Paraneptunicella aestuarii: one gene and its partners. Each later gene encodes a partner of the first gene's protein in a complex. Links are inferred from orthologs where the notes say so. Each region holds a gene or a part of one and is shown in the gene's direction. Other genes may lie near its edges.

Region 1 (11,058 bases):
ATGATGCTTACTTATCTACGACTTTCTTGCCTTTGTAAAAGCCATCTGCAGTCACATGGTGACGACGATGGGTTTCACCAGTAGTCGAGTCAATTGATAATGTCGCCCCAGGTAGCGCGTCGTGAGAGCGACGCATGCCACGCTTGGAGCGAGTTTTACGATTCTGTTGTACCGCCATTACTTACTCCTGATTACGCTTAAGTTCTTTCAACACAGCAAATGGATTTGGTTTTTCTTGTTCCGGCTCGATGCTTCCATAACTCAAACTTTCGTTACCCATTTTGCAATCATCTTCCTGATGCATAGCCACAATAGGTAATGAAAGAATCAGTTCATCCTCGAACAATTCAAGTAAATTAATCTCGCCAAACTCATCCACTTCGACCGGCTCATAGGTTTCCGGTATTTCGTCCACATTGTCTGAATCTGTAACCGGACAGAAACAGAAATCTACATCGACATTGTGAACAAAGGATTCATTACAACGCTGGCAAATCAGACTCACAGTGGTCTGCAAGTTGCCTTCAAAATAAGTTAGACCCTGAGCATCAGTATCAAACTTAACTGTTATTGCAATATCATCTAGCACCTGGTCAACTGCTTCATTAAGCCGTAGCATATCATGAGCCAGCATAATACCCTTATAATCAGAGCGTTTAGAGGCACTTTTGAACGGTTCAACTTGTTTGGGCAGTTTGACTTTCTGCATAGCGGGCGCATCATATAGAGGAAATGTCTCTGAGTCAAAAAAATCTTGGTATTTAAGGGGGATTCCTTGCCGTTTGAACATAATTTAACAAACTCATTACCTTTGATACTGGCAACAGAGTCAAAATACAAGCAAAACGTACTGAAAAAACTGGGAATTCCATTCCTTGCCATCTCCCCCAATATTGATGAATCCGCATTGGAAAATGAACCTCCCAATGAGCTGGTCATTCGACTCGCGAAAGAGAAAGCACTGGAAATAGCGAATAACCATTTAACAACATCCCTACCCGAAAAATACCATTCCTCTGCTTATATAGTAGCAGCCGATCAGATAGCTTGTTTTGAACAGGACATTCTCGGTAAGCCGGGCAATAAAGAAAAGGCTTTTCAACAATTACGTCGCTTTAGTGGTAATAAAGTAGACTTCCTGACTGGATTAGCACTGTTCGATACAAGAACCAATGCTATTTATACCTTGTTAGAACAATATTCGGTTTATTTTAAAACCCTGTCTGATGACGACATCAGTCATTATCTGGATTTAGAGCAACCCTATGACTGTGCAGGCGCATTTAAAAGTGAAGGGATAGGAATTCTTCTATTCTCAAAACTGGAGGGAAGAGATCCAAACGCATTGGTCGGTCTCCCTCTCATAGCATTAGCTGAATTATTTAAACAGGCTGGTATTAATTTGCTACAGCAAATACCTATCGCTGACTAAGCCAGCGATAGGATTCAAAAAGCAATATTACTCAACGGGGATAAGTCGAGATAACGCACTTTGCAATTGCTCATCCATAGCAGCATCAAAAGTGCGTCTTTCCCCGGTACGAGGATCATCAAAACTCAATTGATGTGCGTGTAAAAACAAACGCTTTAATCCCGTATTGGCAATCACATCTTCTTCAAATTGTTTGTCGCCGTATTTAGGATCACCAGCAATACAATGTCCAGCATACTGGCAATGAACCCGAATCTGGTGCGTCCGCCCGGTAATAGGTAAAGCTTCAACCAATGTAGCGCCTTGATATCGCTGCATCACTGAGTATCGGGTTTCAGAAGGCTTACCATCTTGAGAAACACGAACCACCCTTTCACCTGAACGTAATGTATTCTTATGTAGGGGGGCTTGCACTACTCGCCGACTTTTCGGCCATGTACCAGCAACCAACGCCAGATATCGCTTATCAACGGTTTTGCTTCGAATTTGCTCGTGCAATGACTTAAGCGCAGAGCGGCGCTTGGCTATCATCAGGCATCCAGAGGTATCGCGATCCAACCTATGTACTAACTCAAGGAACTTGCTTTCGGGTCTAATGGCTCTAAAGGCTTCAATCACGCCATAAGAAAGGCCACTTCCCCCGTGTACAGCAATACCACTTGGTTTGTTCAACACGATTAAATGAGAATCTTCGAACAAAATGAATTTTTCCAATTCATTGGCTCGATCTGTATTCACATAGGGTTCTGAACTTTGTTCGCTGACTCTAATTGGTGGTAATCGTAAAACATCATTTCCCTGTAACTTATACTCAGGTTTAATGCGCTTTTTATTAACTCTCACTTCGCCTTTACGTAAAAGACGATAAACCATACTTTTGGGTACGCCTTTAAGTAAACCAATTAGAAAATTATCAATGCGTTGGCCCGCTCTTTCAGCGTCAACGTCTATAAATTGTACTTTTGTAAAATCTAAATCTCCCATAGCCGCGCTATTCTATATTATTTCCTCGCAACTGGTGACAAGAATTATGCGAACTTTGCAAACAATTTAAGAGATTCTTTCAGTTGGCAATAAATCGACTCATTAATCATCATAAATTGCACTAATTAAAGATATTTTCTTGCTACATTTTCAGCTTTGATGCCATAATTAGCCGGTACTCGTCTTATTTGACGGTATTGTTGTTAGTCAAACGTGTAACATTGCATTGAAAATGTACTGCGTAAGCTACAGCTTCTGGTTCTGAACGTAATTTCCTGACTCATATCCCGCTCTGGCAGAATTATCAAACAAATTGCTATTGAGCATTCGTTAAACAGAATATAAAGATATGATTAGATGCATTACACAACAGTTACCGGATGTGGTAGACAAAACAGAGGATTAACTGAGCCATGAAGAACATACAAGGTTATACCCTTGTCGGTAAAAGTTAATCGAACCGCAGTCAATGTGCACAAATGAAAAGAATTAAATTGATTAAGTAATCAATTGATTAAATAAAAGTTGCGATCAGGCAACAAACTTAGGAATTACTGGATACTTGCGACACTAGCGCAGGTTGACTCAAATGCATAAATGCGTTTAGACCCATACTACAAGCGATAAAAATAGAGCTTGAGGATATACAGTCGAGAGACTGAGTTGACGTTTAGGTCAAACAAGTCAGACACAATGAGAGTCAATAAACACATGCCCGTACTCTAAAATACGGCTGTTCTCTGCTACCTGTAAGCAATTGATTCTATTCCTGTTTGTTGTGTGATCGGTATGTATTACATCGAGCACAATATATGAAAAGAATGTTGATCAACGCAACTCAGCAAGAGGAAATGCGAGTTGCTCTGGTTGATGGTCAAAAGCTTTATGATTTAGATATCGAAAGCCCGGGCCACGAACAGAAAAAAGCGAATATTTACAAAGGGATTATCACTCGCATTGAACCAAGTCTGGAAGCCGTTTTTGTTAATTATGGCGCTGAACGCCACGGATTCCTTCCTCTCAAAGAAATAGCCAAAACCTACTTCCCATCAGATTACAAATTTGAAGGCCGTCCTAACATCAAAGATGTGGTGAAAGAAGGCCAGGAAGTTATCGTTCAAATCGACAAAGAAGAACGCGGTCAAAAAGGCGCAGCCTTAACAACCTTTATCAGCTTGGCGGGTAGCTACCTGGTATTAATGCCCAACAACCCTCGTGCCGGTGGTATTTCCCGTCGCATTGAAGGTGATGAGCGTACAGATTTAAAAGATGCCCTGGATAAACTAAATCTGCCTAATGGCATGGGTTTAATTGTTCGTACTGCGGGCGTTGGCAAATCCTATGAAGAATTAGAATGGGATTTAAATATCCAGCTGACTTATTGGCAAGCCATTGAGAAAGTGTCGGAGTCACGTAAAGCACCGTTCCTTATCCATCAGGAAAGTAACGTTATTATCCGTGCAATTCGCGACTATTTACGTCGTGATATCGGCGAAATTCTGATTGATAACGATACAGCATACCAACAAGTGCTAGAGCACATGAAGCTGCTACGTCCGGATTTCGTTAACAAGGTCAAACGCTATAAGAACGACATTCCACTATTCAATCACTATCAGATTGAAAACCAGATTGAATCCGCTTTCCAACGTGAAGTCAGACTTCCTTCTGGCGGTTCAATTGTTATTGATCCAACCGAAGCCCTGACCTCTATTGATATCAACTCCTCTCGTGCAACGAAAGGCGGTGATATTGAAGAAACCGCATTGAATACAAACCTGGAAGCAGCCGACGAAATCGCTCGCCAGCTCAGACTTCGAGATTTGGGTGGATTGCTGGTTATCGACTTCATTGACATGACACCATCACGTCACCAAAGAGAAGTGGAAAACCGCTTAAAAGAAGCAGTAGCTCAAGACAGAGCCAGGGTGCAATTGGGACGAATTTCCCGTTTTGGTCTACTGGAAATGTCACGCCAGCGTCTGCGCCCGTCTTTGGGTGAAGCGTCAACGCATGTGTGCCCACGTTGTTCTGGTCAAGGCACCATTCGTAGCGTGGAATCTTCAGCCCTGTCAATCTTGCGTTTGATGGAAGAAGAAGCGTTAAAAGAGAACACTAAAGAAGTAAGAGCGAACGTACCTGTAGAAGTAGCCTCTTACCTATTGAACGACAAACGTAATACCCTGCGTAAAATTGAAGATCGCTTGAAAGTCACATTGTTGATTTTACCTAAGCGAGAACTGGAAACGCCTCATTATGAAGTTTCCAGAGTGCGTAATGATGACACTGTTATTGAATCCAGTTCAAAGTTAGCTCCGGTTCAACCAGAGAAAGATGACAGCTCAAGTTCCTCCAGTGAAAGCGTTGTTAGAGAGCAACCTGCGCTACAGGGTTTTGTCGCTCCATCTCCAGCAGCACCAGTTGTTAAACCTGCATCCAAGAGTTTCTTGACTGTTTTCTTTGCCTGGTTAGGTAGCCTGTTTAGTTCCGATGGAAAATCAGGTAATAACAGCAAAGACCGCAACAACCGCAATGCCAAGGGCAATTCACGCAGACGTCCACAACGTAACCAGCGCAATCATCGCAACGGTAAATCTGAGCGCCCAGAGCGTACAGAACGAGCTGAGCGCCCTGAGCGCAAACCTCGAAGTGATCAAGACAAAAACCTTAAAAAAGGTGATGCGAATACCGAGGCTAAAAATACCAAGCCAAGAAGAAACGACCAGGAAAGAAGAAGCGACCAAGCAAAGCCTCAGGCTCAAACGGATAATAAAGACATTGAAGCCAAGAATGAGAAAAAGCTTGTCGAACGTCGTAAGCGTAGAGAGCGCAAACGCAGTGTAAGAGTGTCAGACCCAAATGCTCTAGTCACCGCGGATGTAACAGCTCAGGAAACGTCTAAACAAGAGCAAGCAATTCAGGCACAGCCTGTTCAAGAGCCTCTTGTTCAACAAACCCAAGAGACTTCTGAAACTAAAGCAGAAACGCAAGTAACTGACGAAAATAGCGCAACTCAAACATCTGAAGCGCCTAAACGTCGTACTCGCAGCCGTAAAAAGCCAGTAGATGCTGACGTTAAAAATCAGGTGAATGAAACGGCACCAGAATATCAATTAAACGAGCCTGCAACAGTAAGCACTGAAGCAAAAGCTGAGGCTGATGTTCAAACGGCTCCAGTAGCGCAAGAAGTAACAGCAATCCCTGTTCCATCAACTGACACAAATAAAGTTGAAGCAGCGGAAACTGAAAACAGCGAATCAGATAGCTCTGGACAAGTTGCGTTGCAATTTGAAGAAGTTGAGACAAAAGCACAGGTTAATTCTGAAACAGTAAATACTGATAAAGAAGCCACCTCAGAAAGCACTGTTGAGACTATTTCGGAAGAAAAGCCGGTGCAAGAAACAGCTTCTGAAAGTGCAGCTGCTACCGTCGTAACTATTGATGCAGTTAATCAGCCAGAGAATACGGTAGAAAAGCAGATAGAATCTACACCTGTAGAAGCTACTGAAAGCAAAGAGCAAGTTCAGGAGAATGCTGAACCAACTCAAACTGACATTTTCCACGCCGCCGACAATCAAGATATCAAGAAGGAAGAAGTAACTGAACCTGCTCCGGTGGCAGAAGTTAAAGCAGAGGAAAACACTGCGGATGAGGAAAAGCAAACTCAGTCCAGGGAAAAAAGCAGCAAAGGTAACTACAAGGCTAAGAACAGCTTGAAACGAGCGTCTTATCCTATGGCAAGACCTCAAAGCATTGATACACCTATTCAAGAAATTCAGATTTCTGCTTTAGATGAATCTATGCGTCCAGAATTTGCCAAAAGTGGTCGAAGCGCTGCCATAGTAAGTTTGACAAATAAAGCCAACGCTCCAGCAGCACGACCGGAAGCGCAAGCTTAATTGATAATTTGAACCTCTTAAGCATTAGTTATCTGATGCTTAAGAGAAGCTCAAATCCATCAAAAAAACAGAATGAAACACATTAAAAAAAGCGGCTTACAATCTTACTTGCAAGCCGTTTTTTGTTTTATGTACTTTAGAAGTTTTATACGCTTTATAGAGTGTATGAAACTTAAATCCCCTTAATACTCTCGTTAATCTGTACAAGAGCAGCAACAGGATCTACCGCTTTTGTAATAGGTCTACCTATTACCATATAGTCCGACCCCGCTTGAACAGCCTGCTCAGGCGTCATAATTCGGGTCTGGTCATCTTGTTGGCTACCCGCCGGACGAATTCCCGGAGTCACCAAGCAAAATTCCTGACCACACAAATTCTTTAACGCAGTCGATTCTTGAGCAGAGCATACAACCCCATCCAAACCAGAATCCTTGGTAAGCTGTGCCATTTTTAGCACATGTTGCTCAGGTGTGGATTGAATGCCAATTGCCTGTAATTGAGTAGCATCCATACTGGTAAGCACGGTCACCGCAATCAACTTGGGGCGTTGCTCGCCCAGCTTGTCCAAGGCATCCCTTGCCATCGTCATCATTTTAGGGCCACCAGAAGCGTGAACATTAACCATCCAAACCCCTAAATCAGCCGCAGCCAAACAAGCTTTGGCAACCGTGTTTGGAATATCATGAAATTTCAGATCCAAAAAAACATCAAACTTTCGATTTACCAGCTCTTTAACGAAATCAGGGCCAAAGTAGGTAAACATCTCTTTGCCAACCTTAAGTTTGCATAGTTCAGGACTTAATCTGGAAACAAAGTCCAAAGCCTGACTTTTATCGTCATAATCTAAGGCAACAATAACTTTCGGATCTGCTGACAACATCTATTCTCCGTCTAAACCTTTAATGGGCTTCATCAGCCCCCAGCTTTTACATGAAGGGCAAAGCCAATGAATTCTTCGCCCGGAAAAACCACAACCACCACAACGATATTTAGGACGTTGTTGCATTTGTTCTTCAACCAACTTTTGCAGCATCATCAAACTCTGTTCGGTATTCTTCGCATGTGGATCACGAATATATAAGCCTAGAAGAGTATGGAATCCTCTCATTGTAGGACTGCCATTCAATTGTTCCAATAAGAACTCAGTTGCCGCAGAAATAGATTCTTGTTCCGCGATAAGCTTAACTTTCGCTAAATAAGCAGTGGCACACTGCCCGGAATACTCATCAAGCAATGATCGCAGTGTTTCTGTACTTCCCTGACCCTCAGCACACTTTTCCAGTAAAGGCACGGCTTCACTGAACCAGCTAACATCGCGTAATGGCACTTGTTTAAGGTAATCATTTGCAGAGGAGTAATCCTGCTTTTGAATAGCCATTTCAGCCAGCATTAACCAGGGACGAACCGTGTGTTCATCAGACATAATGGCTTTTTGCAGATCTTTTTCAGCTTGCTGTGAATCATTTAGCTTCAAATATACTTGAGCATGTTCACAATAAAAATGAGCAATACGCTGACACAATTCATCGCTATCGCCATGATTCTCCATCATATTTTCAGCAAGCTCGATGGCTCTATCCCACTCTTTGGTGGTTTGATAAATACCAAAGAGCTGCTGCTGAGCAGCCAAAAAATGCTTTTCACTGCCTAACAATTGAATAAAAGTATTTTCTGCCCGCTCTAGAAAACCAGCCAGGGCGTAGTCCCGACCTAGTTCATACAAGGCATCTTCTTTTTGTTTACTTTCAATGCCTTCTTTTCCGACCAGATTTTGATGAATTTTAATAGCGCGATCGAGTTCACCACGATGTCGGAAGAAGTTTCCCATTGAAATATGAGTTTCAACATTCGCAGTATTCACATCAATCATTTTAATTAATGTATCTACCGCTTTATCAGGCTGATCAGACAGCAGGAAGTTTAGGCCTTTGAAATAATGCTTGGATAAGATGCTGGACGATTGACGTTGCGCCTGACGTACACTATTACGCCCCATCACCCAACCATAACCGGCTGCAACAGGTAACAACAGAAATAGCAGTTCAAGCATTTACTTTATAGATTCTTGTAATAGTTTTCGACGCTGACGTTGTAATGAACCGATTTGCAACTTGAGTTTCATACAAAAGATCACCCAAATAATCGACGCAAAACAAACCCCCACAAAAAAGCTCAGAGCCAGCAAGGAAGAAAGAGTGAACGACTGCGTTCCAACAAAGTAGTCTAGTACAACCTGAGCACTGTTATTGGCACCAATCACCATTGCAGGGATAAGCAGTGCAATCGCAATAATAACGAGTAATAAAACAGTCAATGTATTCCCCTTGTTTTTCAGGAGCACAATAACAAAAACGGCACTCTTATTGGAGTGCCGTTAACATATTTTTTTAATTTAATTACAGGATCAAATCGTTGACTCTTTCCCGCAGTTCCTTTCCGGGCTTAAAATGAGGCACGTATTTTCCATCAAGTTTTACAGACTCTCCAGTTTTGGGATTACGCCCAACTCTTGGAGCTCGGTAATGCAAGGAAAAACTACCAAACCCGCGGATTTCTATCCGTTCACCACGCTGTAGGGTTTGAGCCATTTGTTCAAGAATTTCCTTAATAGCCAGTTCAACATCCTTTGCTTGCATATGCCGCGCTTTATCAGCTAAACGCTCAATAAGCTCTGATTTGGTCATAGAAACCTCTTCGTCAACCAAAAATATAAATCTGATTTGGCTACCGGCAATAAAAAAGGGGTGGAAAAACCACCCCTCTTACTATTCAGAATAGTAGCGAAGTGCTTATTCTTCTCCTTTCGCCGCCTTGAAGGCTTCAGCCATGGCATTTGAGAAGCCAACTTCTTCAGTTTTGTTGACTTTAGCCATTGCTTCTTTTTCATCCGCTTCGTCTTTCGCTTTCACAGACAAGTTGATGATGCGGTTCTTACGATCAACACCAATATACTTGGCTTCGATCTCATCACCTTCACTAACGATAGTGGTAGCATCTTCAACACGTTCACGTGCAAGGTCAGCAACACGAATATAACCTTCAACTTCTTCGGCTAGCAGAACAGTCGCGCCTTTGGCATCAACTGCGGTAACCTTACCAATAACAATAGCACCTTTCTTTTTATCTGTCAGATACTTATTGAATGGATCTTCATCAATTTGTTTTACGCCTAGAGAAATACGCTCACGCTCTGCATCGACTTGCAATACAACAGCTGTGATTTCGTCGCCTTTCTTATAGTCGCGAACGGCTTCTTCACCAGTCTTGTTCCAGGAAATGTCAGACAAGTGAACCAAACCATCAATACCGCCATCCAGGCCGATGAAGATACCGAAGTCAGTGATAGACTTGATCTTACCAGTAACCTTGTCACCTTTGTTGTAAGACTTGGCAAACTCTTCCCAAGGGTTAGCAATGCACTGTTTCAAGCCAAGAGAAATACGACGACGTTCTTCATCGATTTCAAGTACCATAACTTCAACAGTGTCACCCAGGTTAACAACCTTAGATGGGTGGATGTTCTTGTTAGTCCAATCCATTTCAGAAACGTGAACCAAACCTTCAACGCCTTCTTCGATTTCAACGAAGCAGCCGTAGTCAGTCAGATTAGTCACTTGACCAGTCAGTTTAGAACCTTCTGGGTAACGTTGTGCGATTTCATGCCAAGGATCGCTACCCATTTGCTTCATACCAAGAGAAACACGAGACTTATCTTTATCGAACTTCAATACTTTAACGTTGATTTCGTCACCAACACTGACGATTTCACTTGGGTGCTTAACGCGTTTCCAAGCCATATCAGTGATGTGCAACAAACCATCAACACCACCCAGATCAACGAATGCACCGTAGTCAGTCAGGTTCTTAACGATACCTTTAACTTCTACACCTTCGTCCAGGGCAGCCAGGAATTGTTCGCGCTCTACGCTGCTTTCTTCTTCGATAACAGCACGACGAGATACAACAACGTTATTACGCTTGGCATCAAGCTTAATAACTTTAAATTCTAGTTCTTTGCCTTCAAGGTGAGCAGTGTCACGTACTGGACGAACGTCAACCAATGAACCAGGCAAGAATGCACGAACAGCGTTAACTTCAACTGTAAAGCCACCTTTAACTTTACCGTTGATGATACCCATAACAGTGGCTTTTTCTTCGTAGGCTTTTTCCAGCTCAACCCAAGCCTCATGGCGCTTAGCTTTTTCGCGAGACAGGATAGTTTCGCCGAATCCGTCTTCAACGGCATCCAACGCAACATCTACTTGATCACCAACAGCAATTTCCAAATCGCCACGGGAATTCTTAAATTGTTCTGCCGGGATCGCGCTTTCGGACTTAAGGCCCGCGTCTACCAAAACAATGTCTTTATCGATAGAAACTACTGTACCGCGAACGATAGCACCAGGACGAGTTTCCAGTTCTTTTAGACTTTCTTCAAAAAGTTGAGCAAAATTTTCAATCATAATTAAGTTTTAAAAGGTTCAAATCCACTACAATCCATCGTGAATGGGGTTGTTAAATTAAGAGTCTGGTTCCTTACGACACTTCGTTGTTCAATGCTAAGCCTGTAACTTCTCATTGATAAGTTCTTCAATCTTTTCAAGCACTTGCTCAACAGTTAAATTGGTCGAATCAAGCACTAATGCATCATCAGCAGGCTTTAAAGGCGCCACAGAGCGACTACTATCACGCTCATCTCGCGCCTGAATATCCGCCAAAAGGCGCGATATGCTATCATCACGC
Region 2 (8,925 bases), 1.7 Mb from region 1 along the record:
CGTATCAAAGCCCAACCTCTGCAACAATTCCAAAAAGTTGCTAATCATAATAGGTTTTGCAAGAAAGCCCTTCGCTCCCAAAGATATCGCTTCTCTCACATTTTTTTCCGTACTGTTGGCAGTACACATAATCACTTGAATGTCAGGATAATTTTCACGCACCCAACGCAAAATAGACATGCCATCTGTATCAGGCAACTTAATATCCAGCAACATGACTTGATAATATTTACTCTGCAATTGTTCTTTTGCTTGAACCCCATTACAGACGGTGTCTACACTATCAAATCCAAGTTTCACCAAGAGCATCTTTTGATAAGTGCGAACAGACTCGACATCATCCACAATTAACGCATTTACAGTATTCATTTTGATGCAAGGCAAACTCATGAGTTCCCCCTTTATGGCTCCGTAACAATTAGGTTTAGCACAATCTGGCAAAATTGCTCTGAGGTATTAAAAGTACGTTTACAGACGTATCCACAAACAACAACTAAACTGAGAACTAAAAGCACCGAATAGAGACCAACTAACCAGTTCGCCTCGAACAGGCGTGGAGATTATTACCCAATACGTAATTAGCGCGTCTTTTCGATTGTTTGCGGGCATGCAAATGCGTATACTATAGCGCCATCTGTTCGAGTGCTTTTTCGGCACGAAGTCGTAACAAAATCCAACGTCTTAGGTTTCTCAATGACTAATTACATATTCGTCACAGGTGGTGTTGTTTCATCACTAGGTAAAGGAATTGCTGCTGCATCTTTGGGTGCAATTTTAGAGGCACGAGGCCTCAAAGTTACCATGCTAAAACTCGACCCTTACATTAACGTCGACCCCGGCACAATGAGCCCAATTCAGCATGGTGAAGTGTTTGTTACAGACGATGGTGCAGAAACCGACCTCGACCTGGGTCACTACGAGCGCTTTATTCGCACTCGCATGACCAAGAAGAACAACTTCACAACAGGTCGTGTTTATGAGGACGTTATCAAGAAAGAACGTCGCGGTGATTATCTGGGTGCAACCATTCAGGTTATCCCTCACATTACCAACGAAATTAAACGCCGAGTTCAAGAAGGTGCGGAAGGGACAGACATCGCTATCGTTGAAATCGGTGGCACAGTGGGCGACATTGAATCACAACCTTTCCTTGAAGCCATTCGCCAATTAGGTACAGAAATCGGCCGTCACCGTGCTATGTACATGCACTTAACGTTAGTGCCTTACATGAGCGCTTCAGGTGAAATCAAAACCAAGCCAACCCAGCACTCGGTAAAAGAAATCCGTTCTATCGGTATTCAACCCGATATTCTGGTGTGCCGTTCTGAGAAGCCGTTACCTGCCAACGAACGTGCAAAAATCGCGCTATTTACCAACGTACCAGAAAAAGCCGTTATTTCATTGAAAGATGCCGACAGCATCTACCGTATTCCAGCCATGTTGAAGGCGCAAAATATGGATGAGCTGGTGGTTAATCACTTCGGTATTGAATGTAAGGAAGCCGATTTGGTTGAATGGGAACAGGTGCTATACGCAGAATCCAACCCAAGTGGCGAAGTCACAGTCGGCATGGTCGGCAAATACGTTGAACTACCCGACGCCTATAAATCCGTTAACGAAGCACTGAAACACGCCGGTTTGAAAAACCGCGTTACGGTCAATATCAAATATATTGATTCGCAAGATGTTGAGAGCAAAGGCACACAAATTCTGGATGGACTAGACGCTATTCTGGTGCCTGGAGGCTTTGGTGAGCGTGGTATCGAAGGCAAGATCCTCACAGCTCAATACGCTCGCGAAAATAAAATACCCTACCTGGGCATCTGTTTGGGCATGCAAGTAGCATTAATTGAATTTGCCAGACACGTCGCAAATATGGAAAATGCCAACAGCACCGAGTTTAACCCCAACACGCCATACCCGGTTGTCGGTCTGATTACAGAATGGCAAGACAGCACGGGCAGCGTAGAACAAAGAACGGAAAACTCGGATTTGGGTGGCACTATGCGTTTGGGAAGCCAGCTATGTCATGTACTCCCAGACAGCAAAGCGAGAGAAATGTACGGCTCAGACAGCATTTATGAGCGTCATCGCCACCGCTACGAGGTAAACAACAACCTATTACCACAATTACAAGAAGCAGGTTTAAAAGTGACAGGATTGTCGACTGACCGCAAACTGGTAGAGATCATCGAATTACCTGATCATCCCTGGTTTGTCGCAGGACAATTTCACCCTGAGTTTAACTCTACACCCCGCGACGGGCACCCTCTGTTTGAAGGGTTTATAGCCGCAGCGGTTCAGCACCAAAAAGAGGAACATTAGGCTGACCAAACCATGTTGCCATATCCGCGGCGAACGCAATAACCGCAAGCGATATGGCACAGACATGGTGCATAACAAGTCTGGATCCTTGAAACCTATTTCACATTATTTACGGGGCAGCATTAACAATGTCACAGATTACGAAAATCATTGGTAGAGAAGTACTTGATTCGCGCGGCAATCCAACGGTAGAAGCCGAAGTTTACCTGGATTCCGGCAAATGGGGACGCGCATGTGCGCCATCAGGTGCTTCAACAGGTTCCAGAGAAGCATTGGAATTGCGTGACGGTGATAAAGGCCGCTACATGGGCAAAGGCGTAGAAAAAGCCGTTGCCGCAGTAAACAACGAAATTCAGCAAGCCTTGTTAGGCAAAGACGCCCTGGATCAAGCAGGTATCGACCAAATCATGATCGACCTGGACGGCACTGAAAACAAAGAAAAACTCGGCGCTAACGCCATTTTGGCCGTGTCTCTGGCAGCAGCGAAAGCGGCAGCAGAAGAAAAAGGCGTTCCACTTTATGCTCATATTGCTGATTTGAACGGCACTCCAGGCCAATACAGCATGCCAGTGCCCATGATGAACATCTTGAACGGTGGCGAGCACGCCGACAACAACGTTGATATTCAAGAATTCATGGTGCAGCCAGTTGGCGTATCCAGCTTCAAAGAAGCATTACGCATGGGTGCGGAAATCTTCCACAACCTGAAAAAAGTATTGAATGACAAAGGTTTGAGCACAGCCGTTGGTGACGAAGGCGGTTTCGCACCTAACCTGAGCTCTAATGAAGAAGCCTTGGCTGTTATCGTAGAAGCCGTGAAAAACGCAGGCTACGAAATGGATAAAGACGTCACGCTAGCACTAGACTGCGCAGCGTCTGAATTCTACTCAAACGGCACTTACGACCTGAAAGGCGAAGGCAAACAATTCGATTCAAACGGCTTTGGTGACTACCTGGCAGAACTGAGCAGCAAGTACCCTATCGTTTCTATCGAAGACGGTTTGGACGAAAGCGACTGGGACGGTTGGAGCTACCTGACCAAGAAAATCGGCGACCGCGTTCAATTGGTCGGCGACGACTTGTTCGTCACCAACACCAAAATCCTGAGCCGTGGTATCGAAAATGGCGTGGCTAACTCGATTCTGATCAAATTCAACCAAATCGGTTCTCTAACCGAAACCTTGAACGCCATCAGAATGGCAAAAGAAGCCGGCTACACTGCGGTTATTTCACATCGTAGCGGCGAAACCGAAGACGCCACCATCGCAGATTTGGCAGTAGGCACAGCCGCAGGTCAAATCAAAACCGGTTCACTCTGTCGTTCAGACCGTGTTGCCAAGTACAACCAATTGTTGCGTATTGAAGAGCAATTGGGCGACAAAGTGCAATACGCTGGTCGTAGCGCAATTAAAGGCCAATAGGCAAAATTCACAACGCCGCTATGCTCTGCTTAGGCAGAATGAGCGGCGTTTTTGCCTCTGACTTTTAGTTAGCGCCACATCAAGCCATCCAGAGCTGAGACCATGGTTTCCTCGTCAGGTAAACAGACCACCATTTTCCTTAATGGCGCCTCTCGACAAGCCTCTTATGCAGAGCTATGTAATGCGCTGTACGATAAGTCGATTCTGGAACTGGCAGAACACCCCACCCTCAGCAAAACCGCATTACAACAACGACTAGGCAGCCTCACCTATTACGTGAACCTGGCAGCCGAAAAGCTACTTAACTGCGACACACCGCTAGAATTAGATCTTTACAACGGAAGCTGGCAAGGCGCACAAAGCCTGACTTGTAAAACCGAAAACAGCAATACCGAAACCGCCACCAAATGGCTGCTAAAACACGCCCAACCCGGTTTAGTGGTTCCGGTTTATGTAGAAGAACAGCGCGTTGAATACATCGAGCTCGACGTAGTCGACAAGATCGACCTCGACAACAACAAGTTCAGGCTCAACAAACACGGCTGGTTCACCTTCGACGGAATTCACCTGTCATGCCCCATGACCAACCAAGGCGAATCTGGCGCGACTCACTCACCCATGACCAGCATTCGCGTACTTAAACCCAGCAAAGGTTACCTCACTGCCGCTTGCTGTGGACACTGCTGGAACTTAAAAGGCAAAGCCACCACCCCCCGCAGATTATCCCTGCGACAACTCCTGCTCACGACACAGATCAACTGGAAAACCTACAAGTTACATACTGCTAGAAAGTAGGTTTGGTTAATCATTCAGCTCTCCCCCCTTTTTAGGTAACGCTAATAATTGCAATTATATATATTTCAAATATAATTTGGTTACTTTTAATACCTTTTATAAATTATGAATAGTGTTCTAAGAAGAAAAACAGCAATGCTTCTTCATCAAATTGAAGAGTCATTAGGTGAATTTATATTAAAAAATGGGGATTCTTCCTCACTGAATTTGGAAACACTGGAAAATATTCTTAAAAGGGAAGTGGATAAAGGAAGACGATTCAACAAAGGTTCAATAAAAGACATCGTTGAAGCAACTTATTTAGATGAGATTTTTGGCTTTGCTCTGGACATTACACAAGACACTAGTATAGGGGATTCAATAAATTATATTTATTCTCTATTTCATCACCTTGACATTTATGAAATCAGAAATGCAATTTCCCACCCTAATAGGCAATTTTGGGATTGTTATTGGTATAGAGTAGCAGCTATAGCAAGCGACCCCGTCAATGAAATATTAGGTTTAGAATCAGTTAAACAAACTCTAGTAGCTGCCGAAAACAATTTGATAGTTGACCCACCTGAAGAATGGGTCAATAAAATCATTTGGCAAATTCCCAATAATTTACCACATACATTTGATCATGGACTAACTGGCTTAATTGGACGTAATAAAGAGATAGATGAGTTAAAAAAACATATATCAAATCCAAGAGTTAACACTATAGCCCTAGTTGCTCCAGGAGGTGCTGGAAAAACAGCATTAGCACTTGATCTTTTAGAAAAATTGATTTCAACCCCGAGCTCTTCAAAGTTTATAGATGCTGTCATCTACACAACTATGAAAACTGAAAAATTAACTACAGATGGAGTTGTATCTTTAGATGCAATAGAAACAATTGGTGAACTTCAAGAAGCAATAGTTTCTTCCATAAACATTGTATTTGATGAGTCATTTGAAACATTTGATGAAGCAATAAAGGACATGCAGGATAGAAAAATTCTACTTTGCATAGACAATCTAGAAACCCTTTTGAGAGATACACCACAAGCTTTTGAAGAATTAAATTATACCTTACCGGTTCAGTGGCAAATATTAGTAACGAGTAGAGTTTCTGTATCCAATGCGACAGTTTTAAGTTTAGATACACTGAAACAAAAATCTGCAATCCATTTAGCAAGAACTTATGCATCAAAAAAAGGTTCTCTCGAGCTAAAGGAGGAAATTTACTCTTCACTTATTAAGAGCTGTTACTATAATCCTTTAGCTATCAGGCTGACCATTGATTTATTGATAGCCGGAAAAGATTTACCTACATCAGTTGGTGTTGCAAACAAAGAAATAGCCGAGTTTTCATATAACAATTTGATAGAAACTTTAAGTGAAGATTCAATTGAAATATTGGAAACCATATTTGTTGAAGGTGATTCGAATAGATTATCATTATGTGAATTATTAGATCGCTCTTTAGATGACATTGCAATATCAATATTAGAATTATCTAAAACCAGTTTAGTTAGAAGAAACTCGACAGAACAAGGTGAAACATACAGCCTAAGCGACTCTGTACGAGGCCTACTACTTATTTCACCGAGAAATATAAAAGCAAGAACAAAAATTCAAAATAAAATTCACCAAAGACGAAAATTATCAAATGAAATAGACATCAGAAGAGCTCAAAAAAGCATACCACAATGGCACATTGAATTTGTTCCTAAAAACCTTAAGGAAAACTTCAAAGTCTTCATCTCTAGTATAATAAGACATCTAAATAAAGCTAGACAAAGCATTGAGACTGCGGCGTCACTCTATAGAAAACTAAAAGAAGCAGAATCATTTTACTCTGATGAATACTTATTCCACAAAATTTTTGGAATTGTTTTAGAAACCCTCAAAGACTACAATGCTGCAGAAAATAGTTATAAGAAAGCTGCTAAACTAAACCCTGAAGACCCATCATCCAAGTATCAATTGGCCAGATTATATCATTCCACAAAACGTTATGATGAGGCATTAAATCAATACCAAAATTTAATAGAAATGAAGTGGATTAATGAGCAAAAAGAAAATATTTCATTCGGTAAGTCCATACTAAACGGATATTATTTATCACTATTATTTTCAGGTCAATATACTCGAATAGAGGAGGAAACTAAAGATTGGAAGAAAATGGGGATTTATAGGGGGATAGTGGGAACTTTTAGAGTTAGCAGCCTAAAAAGACAAGCCGAAAACACAAGCGAATCAGATCCACAAACAACAATTAACTTTCTAATACGAGCATCAAAAATTTTAGACGATGTATTTAGAAATGATGGATATGTTCAATTTTCTAATAAGCAGGCCATAAAATTATTCGATGAAATTGAATTTTGCTTTTCAAAATCTGCATATCAAGAATTTAGAGAAGAGGGAAAACTTCTATTGGAATTCATATCCAAACATTTATTTGAAGTTATAAGTGAAGAAAAACAATATGATGTAAAACCACTTATAGAAAAGTTAAGCGATATTGCCATATATGGAAACCCATTTACAGCCGAGGTATGGAAAGATATTTCAAATTCTTCATACTCATACGAAAAAGAAGAGGATGGAGTTCCTATTGGGCTGATTTTAGTAAAAATTTCGAGTAGACCAAGCAGTGCAAGCTATTTATTTGCCAAAGATAAATATGGCACTGATTTCTATCTACATTATGAGCAATTTAAAGATGGAAATTGGAAAGTATGGAGCCAGCTGTCTGTCAACGATAACCTTTTTATTGTAGCAAATCACGATGAAGCAAAAGCAGGAAAAGCCATCCCTGTTAGCGAAATATATTTATTAGATGATCTTTAGCTCTCTTAATTATCTAAATACCGGATAGCGCTTCGCGCTTCCGGTACGACAGAAAAACAAATTCCCTAGCCTCAAAACGCCTCCCCCCTAAATTCCCCCATTTTTAAATCTTCACTTGACCTCAAAAGCAATACGCGGTATCTATAACGCCGTCGTGACATTTCATTTACGACCATTTATTGAAATTTTTATCTCTGGAAATAGCGTTTTTTATGACATTTTTGCTCCTCAACAACCTCTTTCTCATGGCAGCCAAGACTGCACGGGTGGGTTGTATTTGTCATAAAGACACAGCGTAAAAAACGCAACAAGATAAACAACCGAATTTTAAGAACCCGTGCCAAGCACGGGTTTTTTCGTTTTTAGGCCATACTTGTTTTGAATTTTAAATTTGGAATTCTAGATTTTGGCAACCGGAATGAAACATTGGAGTTAACATGTCAAATCAGGTTTTATTGTTTGATACCACCTTGCGCGATGGAGAGCAGGCGTTAGCGGCGAGCTTGACCGTGAAGGAAAAGCTGCAGATCGCCATGGCGCTGGAAAGGTTGGGTGTCGATATTATCGAAGCAGGTTTTCCTGTGTCGTCTCCGGGTGACTTTGAATCGGTACGTACTATTGCCAGCCATATTACTCAGTCTCGCGTATGTGGCTTGGCAAGGGCATTGGAAAAAGACATCGACGCTTGCGGGCAAGCCTTGAGCATCGCTGAACAATTTCGCATTCATACCTTTATTGCCACGTCAGAAATTCACGTTAACGACAAGTTGCGTATGTCGAACGACGACGTGTTAGACATGGCAGTCAAAGCCATTAAGCACGCTCGCAAGTATACCGACGATGTGGAATTTTCCAGTGAAGATGCCGGGCGTACCGATATCGATTTTCTGTGCCGCATTGTGGAAGCCGCTATTAACGCTGGCGCAACTACGATTAACATTCCGGATACCGTAGGTTACACCACGCCAACCGAGTTTGGCGGCATTATCAAAACCCTGTTTAACAGGGTTCCCAATATTGATAAAGCCATTGTGTCGGTGCATTGCCATAACGATTTGGGCTTGGCTGTAGCCAATTCATTAGCCGCGGTTGAGAACGGCGCTCGGCAGATTGAGTGTACAATTAATGGTATTGGCGAACGAGCAGGTAACTGCGCGTTAGAAGAAATCGCCATGATCATGAAAACCCGCGAAGCCTTGTTGGGTTATCACACCAACATCAAAACCACAGAAATTTCTCGGACTTCCAAGCTGGTCAGCCAATTGTGCAACATGCCTGTACAGGCAAACAAAGCCATTGTTGGCGCAAACGCCTTTAGCCACTCTTCCGGCATTCATCAGGACGGTGTATTAAAAGCGCAAAACACCTATGAAATCATGACCCCAGAAAGTGTTGGCATTAACAAAAACAGTTTGAACTTGACCTCACGTTCAGGCCGCCATGTTATCAAACATCGTATGCACGAATTAGGCTACAAGGACAACGATTACGACATGGATCGCCTGTACGCCGACTTTTTGCAGTTGGCAGACAAAAAAGGCCAGGTCTTCGACTATGATTT
Region 3 (5,304 bases), 690 kb from region 1 along the record:
AAAAACACTGGATCACCATCTACTTCGACGAAGACAAGTACGGCCCAGTCCCTCCATTGGGGGAATTGCATCGCTTAATTGATAACTCGTTTCGTTTGGTTGTGTCGAAAATGTCCAAAAGCGAACAACGCTCAATTCGAGTACATGAATAACGGTTAACAAGTCCGGATTTCGTCACAAAAAATTCACACTTGGATTTATTGTGCATAGCGCTAATGATTCCTGTTAGAAAATCTCCGGATTCCACAAATTTAGCTGTCGTTACTACTAAACAGTGGCTATACTATGCGCCGCAAATTGTAAGTAAAAAAGATTGAATTAAAGGATACTGAAAAAAGTGACTCCTATTACTAAGACTTTCCAGTATGGTAAGCATACTGTCACCCTGGAAACAGGCGTAATCGCTCGTCAGGCTACTGCCGCTGTAATGGCAAGCATGGACGATACTGCTGTACTTGTTAGTGTTGTTGGCAAAAAAGAAGCAAAAGCCGATCAGGACTTCTTCCCGTTAACAGTTAACTATCAGGAAAAAGCATACGCAGCAGGTAAAATTCCAGGTGGTTTCTTTAAGAGAGAAGGAAGACCATCAGAGGGTGAAACCCTTATTGCTCGTTTGATTGACCGTCCGATTCGTCCACTTTTCCCGGATGGCTTTAAAAACGAAGTACAAATTATTATTACGGTTGTTTCAGCTAACCCTGAAATCCCGACAGATATCATTTCAATGATCGGCACTTCTGCCGCTCTTGCTATCTCTGGTATTCCATTTAACGGCCCACTCGGTGCGGCGCGTGTTGGTTATATGGACGGCCAGTATGTATTGAATACCTTGAACTCTGAGCAAGAAAAGAGTCAATTGGATTTGGTTGTTGCCGGTACTGAAAATGCAGTATTGATGGTTGAATCAGAAGCCGACGTATTATCTGAAGAGGTAATGTTGGGTGCTGTGATGTTCGGTCATCAGGAAATGCAAACTGTAATCAACGCAGTGACTGAATTTGCTCAGCAAGTCGGTACGCCTACATGGGACTGGCAGCCAGAAGCTGAAAACGTTGATTTAAAAACCAAGATCAAAGACTTGATCGAAGCAGACATGGTTGCTGCATATCAAATCTCTGACAAGATGGCTCGTAAAGACGCGGTTGAAGCGGCGACTGAAAAAGCAGTAGCAGCCATTCTTGAGCAAGACGCAGAACAGGACGAAAAAGAAGTGCGTACATTGGCGCATGACCTGGAAAGTGACGTTGTTCGTTCTCGCATTTTGGCGGGTGAACCTCGTATCGACGGTCGTGACCCTCAAATGATTCGTGCTTTGGATGTTGGCACTGGCATTTTGCCAAGAACTCACGGTTCTGCATTGTTCACTCGTGGTGAAACTCAGGCGTTGGTTGCGGTTACTTTGGGTAACGAGCGTGACGCACAGATGATCGACGAACTGGGCGGTGTAAGTAGCAGCCGTTTCATGTTGCACTACAACTTCCCTCCGTACTGTGTAGGTGAAACTGGCATGGTGGGTTCACCAAAACGTCGTGAAATTGGTCACGGTCGTTTGGCCAAGCGTGGTATTCAAGCGGTAATGCCTGCGCACTCTGATTTCCCATACGTAGTTCGTGTTGTATCTGAAATTACAGAATCAAATGGTTCGTCTTCAATGGCATCTGTTTGTGGTACTTCATTGGCATTGATGGATGCGGGTGTACCGATTAAAGCGTCTGTTGCGGGTATTGCGATGGGCTTGGTGAAAGGCGAAGATAACTTTGTGGTTCTTTCTGACATTCTGGGTGATGAAGATCACTTGGGTGACATGGACTTTAAAGTAGCAGGTACGACTAACGGTATTACTGCACTGCAAATGGACATCAAGATCGAAGGTATCACCAAAGAGATCATGCAGATCGCTCTGAAACAAGCTAAAGAAGCACGTTTGCACATTCTGGGTGTCATGGATCAAGCGATTCAGGGGCACCGTGAAGAGTTGTCTGAATTTGCTCCTCGTATCTATACTTTGAAAATCGATCAAGACAAGATCCGTGAAGTTATCGGTAAAGGCGGTGCAACTATCCGTTCAATTACTGAAGAGTCTGAGTGTAATATCGAGATCGAAGACGACGGTACAGTTAAAGTGTACGCCACTGACTTGTCTCGTGCAGAAAAAGCGATTGGCATGATCGAAGCCATTACTGCGGATCTGGAAGTAGGCAAAACTTACCATGGTAAAGTGACGCGTATCGTTGATTTCGGTGCATTTGTTGAAGTATTGCCGGGCAAAGAAGGCTTGGTTCACATTTCACAAATCGCTCATGAGCGCGTAAACAAGGTTTCTGACTACTTGCAAGAAGGCCAAATGGTTGACGTGAAAGTAATGGAAATCGACCGTCAAAACCGTGTTCGCTTGAGCATGAAAGAATTGCTTGAAAAACCACAGTCTGAAAAACCTGCGGGTGACGCTGAATAAGCGCAATTAAATAAAAATAGAGAAAAGGGGAGCATGATGCTCCCTTTTTTGTCGTATTTGCCCTGCTTTTTAATAAGGAGAATATCCAATGACTCCAGAACAAATCCAACAAATCGAAGCCGGCGCTTTTCGCCGCTTGCTAAAGCATTTAGACAACAATAAAGACGTACAGAACATCGACCTGATGATCGTCGCTGATTTTTGCCGTAACTGCTTATCTAAATGGTATATGGCGGAAGCGAAAGAAATTGGTGTTGATATCGACTATGACGCAGCCCGTGAAGCTGTGTATGGTATGCCTTATAGCGAGTGGAAAGCCAACCACCAAGCTGAAGCAACACCAGAACAAATGGCTGCCTTTGAAGCTCGCCAAGCGGCTGGAAAATCGTCATAATATCGAACAGGATTGCAAGCCAGACATAGCTTGTTACATCCTGTGACAGGGAAATAACGGTTTTCCTGTTTGGCGACAATACAAAGCTTTGTATCATGTTGCGCTGCAAAAGGGGAGTGATTGTAGGCTCCCATCTGTTTTATTTGAAAGGAAATACAATGTCTCGAGTTATTAAGTTATTCGCATTAATCACCGTACTGGCTCTGTCAGGGTGTAGTTCAATGTCGAATTCCAGTAATTACGAGAGACAAATGGGCAACTTGTTACTGCCTGAGCCCAGCCCGATCAGTGCTCGTGAGCAAATGAAACTGATGCGCTTAAATCAGATCCTGAACATGCAGGAAATGAGCGCAGAACAACGTGCTGAGTTACTCTATATTCGTGGTGAGGTATACGATAGTTTTGGGTTGTGGGGGCTGGCAATGAATGATTTCAATACCGCCTTGGAACATAAACCGGATTTGGCGGAAGTCTATAACTATCTGGGTATTCATTACACTCAGGAACAAAATTTCATTCAGGCTTTTGATGCCTTCGATTCAACACTGGATATCGACCCTGAGCATAGCTTTGCTTATTTAAACCGTGGTATTGCTCTTTATTATGCCGGGCGTCAAAAGCTGGCGGTTGAGGATCTGGAAACCTTTTTAAAACACCGCGAAGACGATCCTTACCGTGTTATCTGGTTGTTCCTCGCTGAGCGTGAAGTCGATGAAAAAGCGGCCTTGGTGCATTTGGCTGAAAACCGCAAGCATATTCAAGAATCCGAGTGGGCGAAGCATCTGGTTGATTTATATCTGGGTGAAATTGATGAGATTGGCGTGCTCAACCTGCTGATGGAAAGCGTTACTAATCAGGAAATGTTGACTGAACGTTTGTGTGAGGCTTATTTCTATCTGGGTAAATATCACATGTACAACAATCGCCCCAATGTTGCCTCTAACTATTTCCGTTTGGCGTTAACCACCAATGTATACAATTTCGTCGAACACCGTTATGCGCGTTTAGAACTGGATTTGATGCGCAAGAAAACCTATGAAGGCCATTAGTGATATATTCACTTCAGGCTAACTGAAAAATCGACTTTATGGGTCTACTCCTCCAGCATCTTAAACAATATCGCAAACTACTGCTGTATTTCATTATTATGCTTTTTGCGCTGGGCAAAGTTCCGGCGAGTACAATCCTCTATCTGCCATACCTCAATCATCTTGCCCAAGCTGGCATTGAGGTTGAGCAAAATTGGTTTAAAGCCGCCGCATTAGGCGACACTCAGGCAACAGAATCCCTAATAAAACACGCTACTCAGCATCGCCAATTGTACTGGTTAACCTTGCTTGCTGAACGCGATAATGCGGAAGCTCAATACCAGCTGGCAATGATGACAGATGACAAACACCTGCGTCGTACCATGTTGCATAGCGCTGCGGAAAAAAATCATCTGGAAGCCTTGTTTGAAATTGGCCAAAGTAGTCGAGACTCTGCTTCTAAAATTCAAGCTTTTAGTCGTGCAGCGGGTTTGGAACATAAGCCTTCGCAATATGCCTTGTATCAATGGTACTGGTTACAGGGAGAATACGAGCAGGCTCTGCCCTGGTTGGCTTTATATGCAGAACAGCATGGTGAAAGTGCCCTTATTCTGGCGCGTTATTTATGGAAGATGAAGCGTTACGATGAATCCAAACAGTGGTTTTTGCGCGCTGAGCATTTAGGAGAACAAAATGCCAAACAATATCAACGGTTGATTCGGGATTACTGGCGTAAACCTTTGAAGGTTGTTCAACCTCCCGTTCCTGCCAGCCTGGAATATTGTGCGGTTCGCTTACAGTTTTTGGCGACAGGATTGGAATCCATGCGCCAAGCGGAACATTTTAAACATCGTTTTCATCAAGATAAGCGACTGGCGTCGTTACCGATTTGTATCAATCAGCCTCTCTGGATGAACAATAAACAGCTGCCTTGTCAACATCACGCTATCAATCGTAATCGTATTACCTGCGAAGTGGGGCAACTGGCTAACTACTTTAAACCGCAGGACTTCTCACATATCGTGATCTTTACCGAACAAGGGAAAGCCAATGTCAATAACGGCATTATGTACCTTGATCTGGCTGATCAATACTCGGTGTTTGTTCATGAGCTGGCACATTTTGCCGGATTTGTGGATGAATATCCTTTATCTGAAAAGTTAGCCGAACATATTTGTGTGCCCGATGCCGACCATCCAAATATCCTGGTGCAAGTGCCTGATAATGATAGTGCTCAATCTAAACCTGTGTCTGATGAGATGACGGAGAACGGTGTTCCTCAAGATGTTGAAACTCAGGAGCAAGATTCAGGTTCGAAAACGCCAAATCTGGCTTATTGGCAACAATTTGGTGAAGACCTGTCACTGACACGAGCCCGCACTTGTAATAACCACGTCAATAAAGCCTACAAGTTGTCTGGTCGTTTA

Evidence for each region.
Region 2: the proteins of rne (region 1) and eno are in contact, whole or in part, in a solved structure (PDB 2FYM), measured with the Escherichia coli proteins. The link is inferred for Paraneptunicella aestuarii from one-to-one orthologs.
Region 3: the proteins of rne (region 1) and pnp are in contact, whole or in part, in a cryo-EM structure (PDB 9QH0), measured with the Escherichia coli proteins. The link is inferred for Paraneptunicella aestuarii from one-to-one orthologs.

The regions. Positions count from the first base shown.
Region 1 is NZ_CP074570.1:2,099,009-2,110,066, reverse strand. What follows is about bases 2,923-6,515. They hold rne (ribonuclease E), read left to right. Parts: upstream 2,923-3,228; coding sequence 3,229-6,315; downstream 6,316-6,515. Other genes in these bases: pyrF (orotidine-5'-phosphate decarboxylase), read right to left, coding at 6,488-6,515. Also shown: rpmF (50S ribosomal protein L32), read right to left, coding at 8-178; 23S rRNA accumulation protein YceD, read right to left, coding at 182-709; KIH87_RS08720 (Maf family protein), read left to right, coding at 776-1,432; 23S rRNA pseudouridine(955/2504/2580) synthase RluC, read right to left, coding at 1,460-2,416; more of pyrF, read right to left, coding at 6,516-7,195; lipopolysaccharide assembly protein LapB, read right to left, coding at 7,196-8,365; KIH87_RS08695 (lipopolysaccharide assembly protein LapA domain-containing protein), read right to left, coding at 8,366-8,629; ihfB (integration host factor subunit beta), read right to left, coding at 8,712-8,999; rpsA (30S ribosomal protein S1), read right to left, coding at 9,105-10,778; cmk ((d)CMP kinase), read right to left, coding at 10,875-11,058. UniProt on the Escherichia coli protein: Endoribonuclease that plays a central role in RNA processing and decay. Required for the maturation of 5S and 16S rRNAs and the majority of tRNAs. Also involved in the degradation of most mRNAs.
Region 2 is NZ_CP074570.1:3,842,774-3,851,698, forward strand. Bases 1,713-4,599 are described here. They hold eno (phosphopyruvate hydratase), read left to right. Parts: upstream 1,713-2,453; coding sequence 2,454-3,746; downstream 3,747-4,599. Other genes in these bases: KIH87_RS14785 (CTP synthase), read left to right, coding at 1,713-2,325; KIH87_RS14795 (hypothetical protein), read left to right, coding at 3,849-4,541. Also shown: KIH87_RS14780 (response regulator), read right to left, coding at 1-390; more of KIH87_RS14785, read left to right, coding at 694-1,712; KIH87_RS14800 (tetratricopeptide repeat protein), read left to right, coding at 4,677-7,364; leuA (2-isopropylmalate synthase), read left to right, coding at 7,802-8,925. UniProt on the Escherichia coli protein: Catalyzes the reversible conversion of 2-phosphoglycerate (2-PG) into phosphoenolpyruvate (PEP). It is essential for the degradation of carbohydrates via glycolysis.
Region 3 is NZ_CP074570.1:1,409,479-1,414,782, forward strand. The notes cover bases 1-2,896. They hold pnp (polyribonucleotide nucleotidyltransferase), read left to right. Parts: upstream 1-337; coding sequence 338-2,455; downstream 2,456-2,896. Other genes in these bases: KIH87_RS05970 (MmcQ/YjbR family DNA-binding protein), read left to right, coding at 1-152; KIH87_RS05980 (DUF1244 domain-containing protein), read left to right, coding at 2,544-2,849. In the rest of the region: lipoprotein NlpI, read left to right, coding at 3,008-3,898; KIH87_RS05990 (SEL1-like repeat protein), read left to right, coding at 3,937-5,304. UniProt on the Escherichia coli protein: Involved in mRNA degradation. Catalyzes the phosphorolysis of single-stranded polyribonucleotides processively in the 3'- to 5'-direction. Also involved, along with RNase II, in tRNA processing.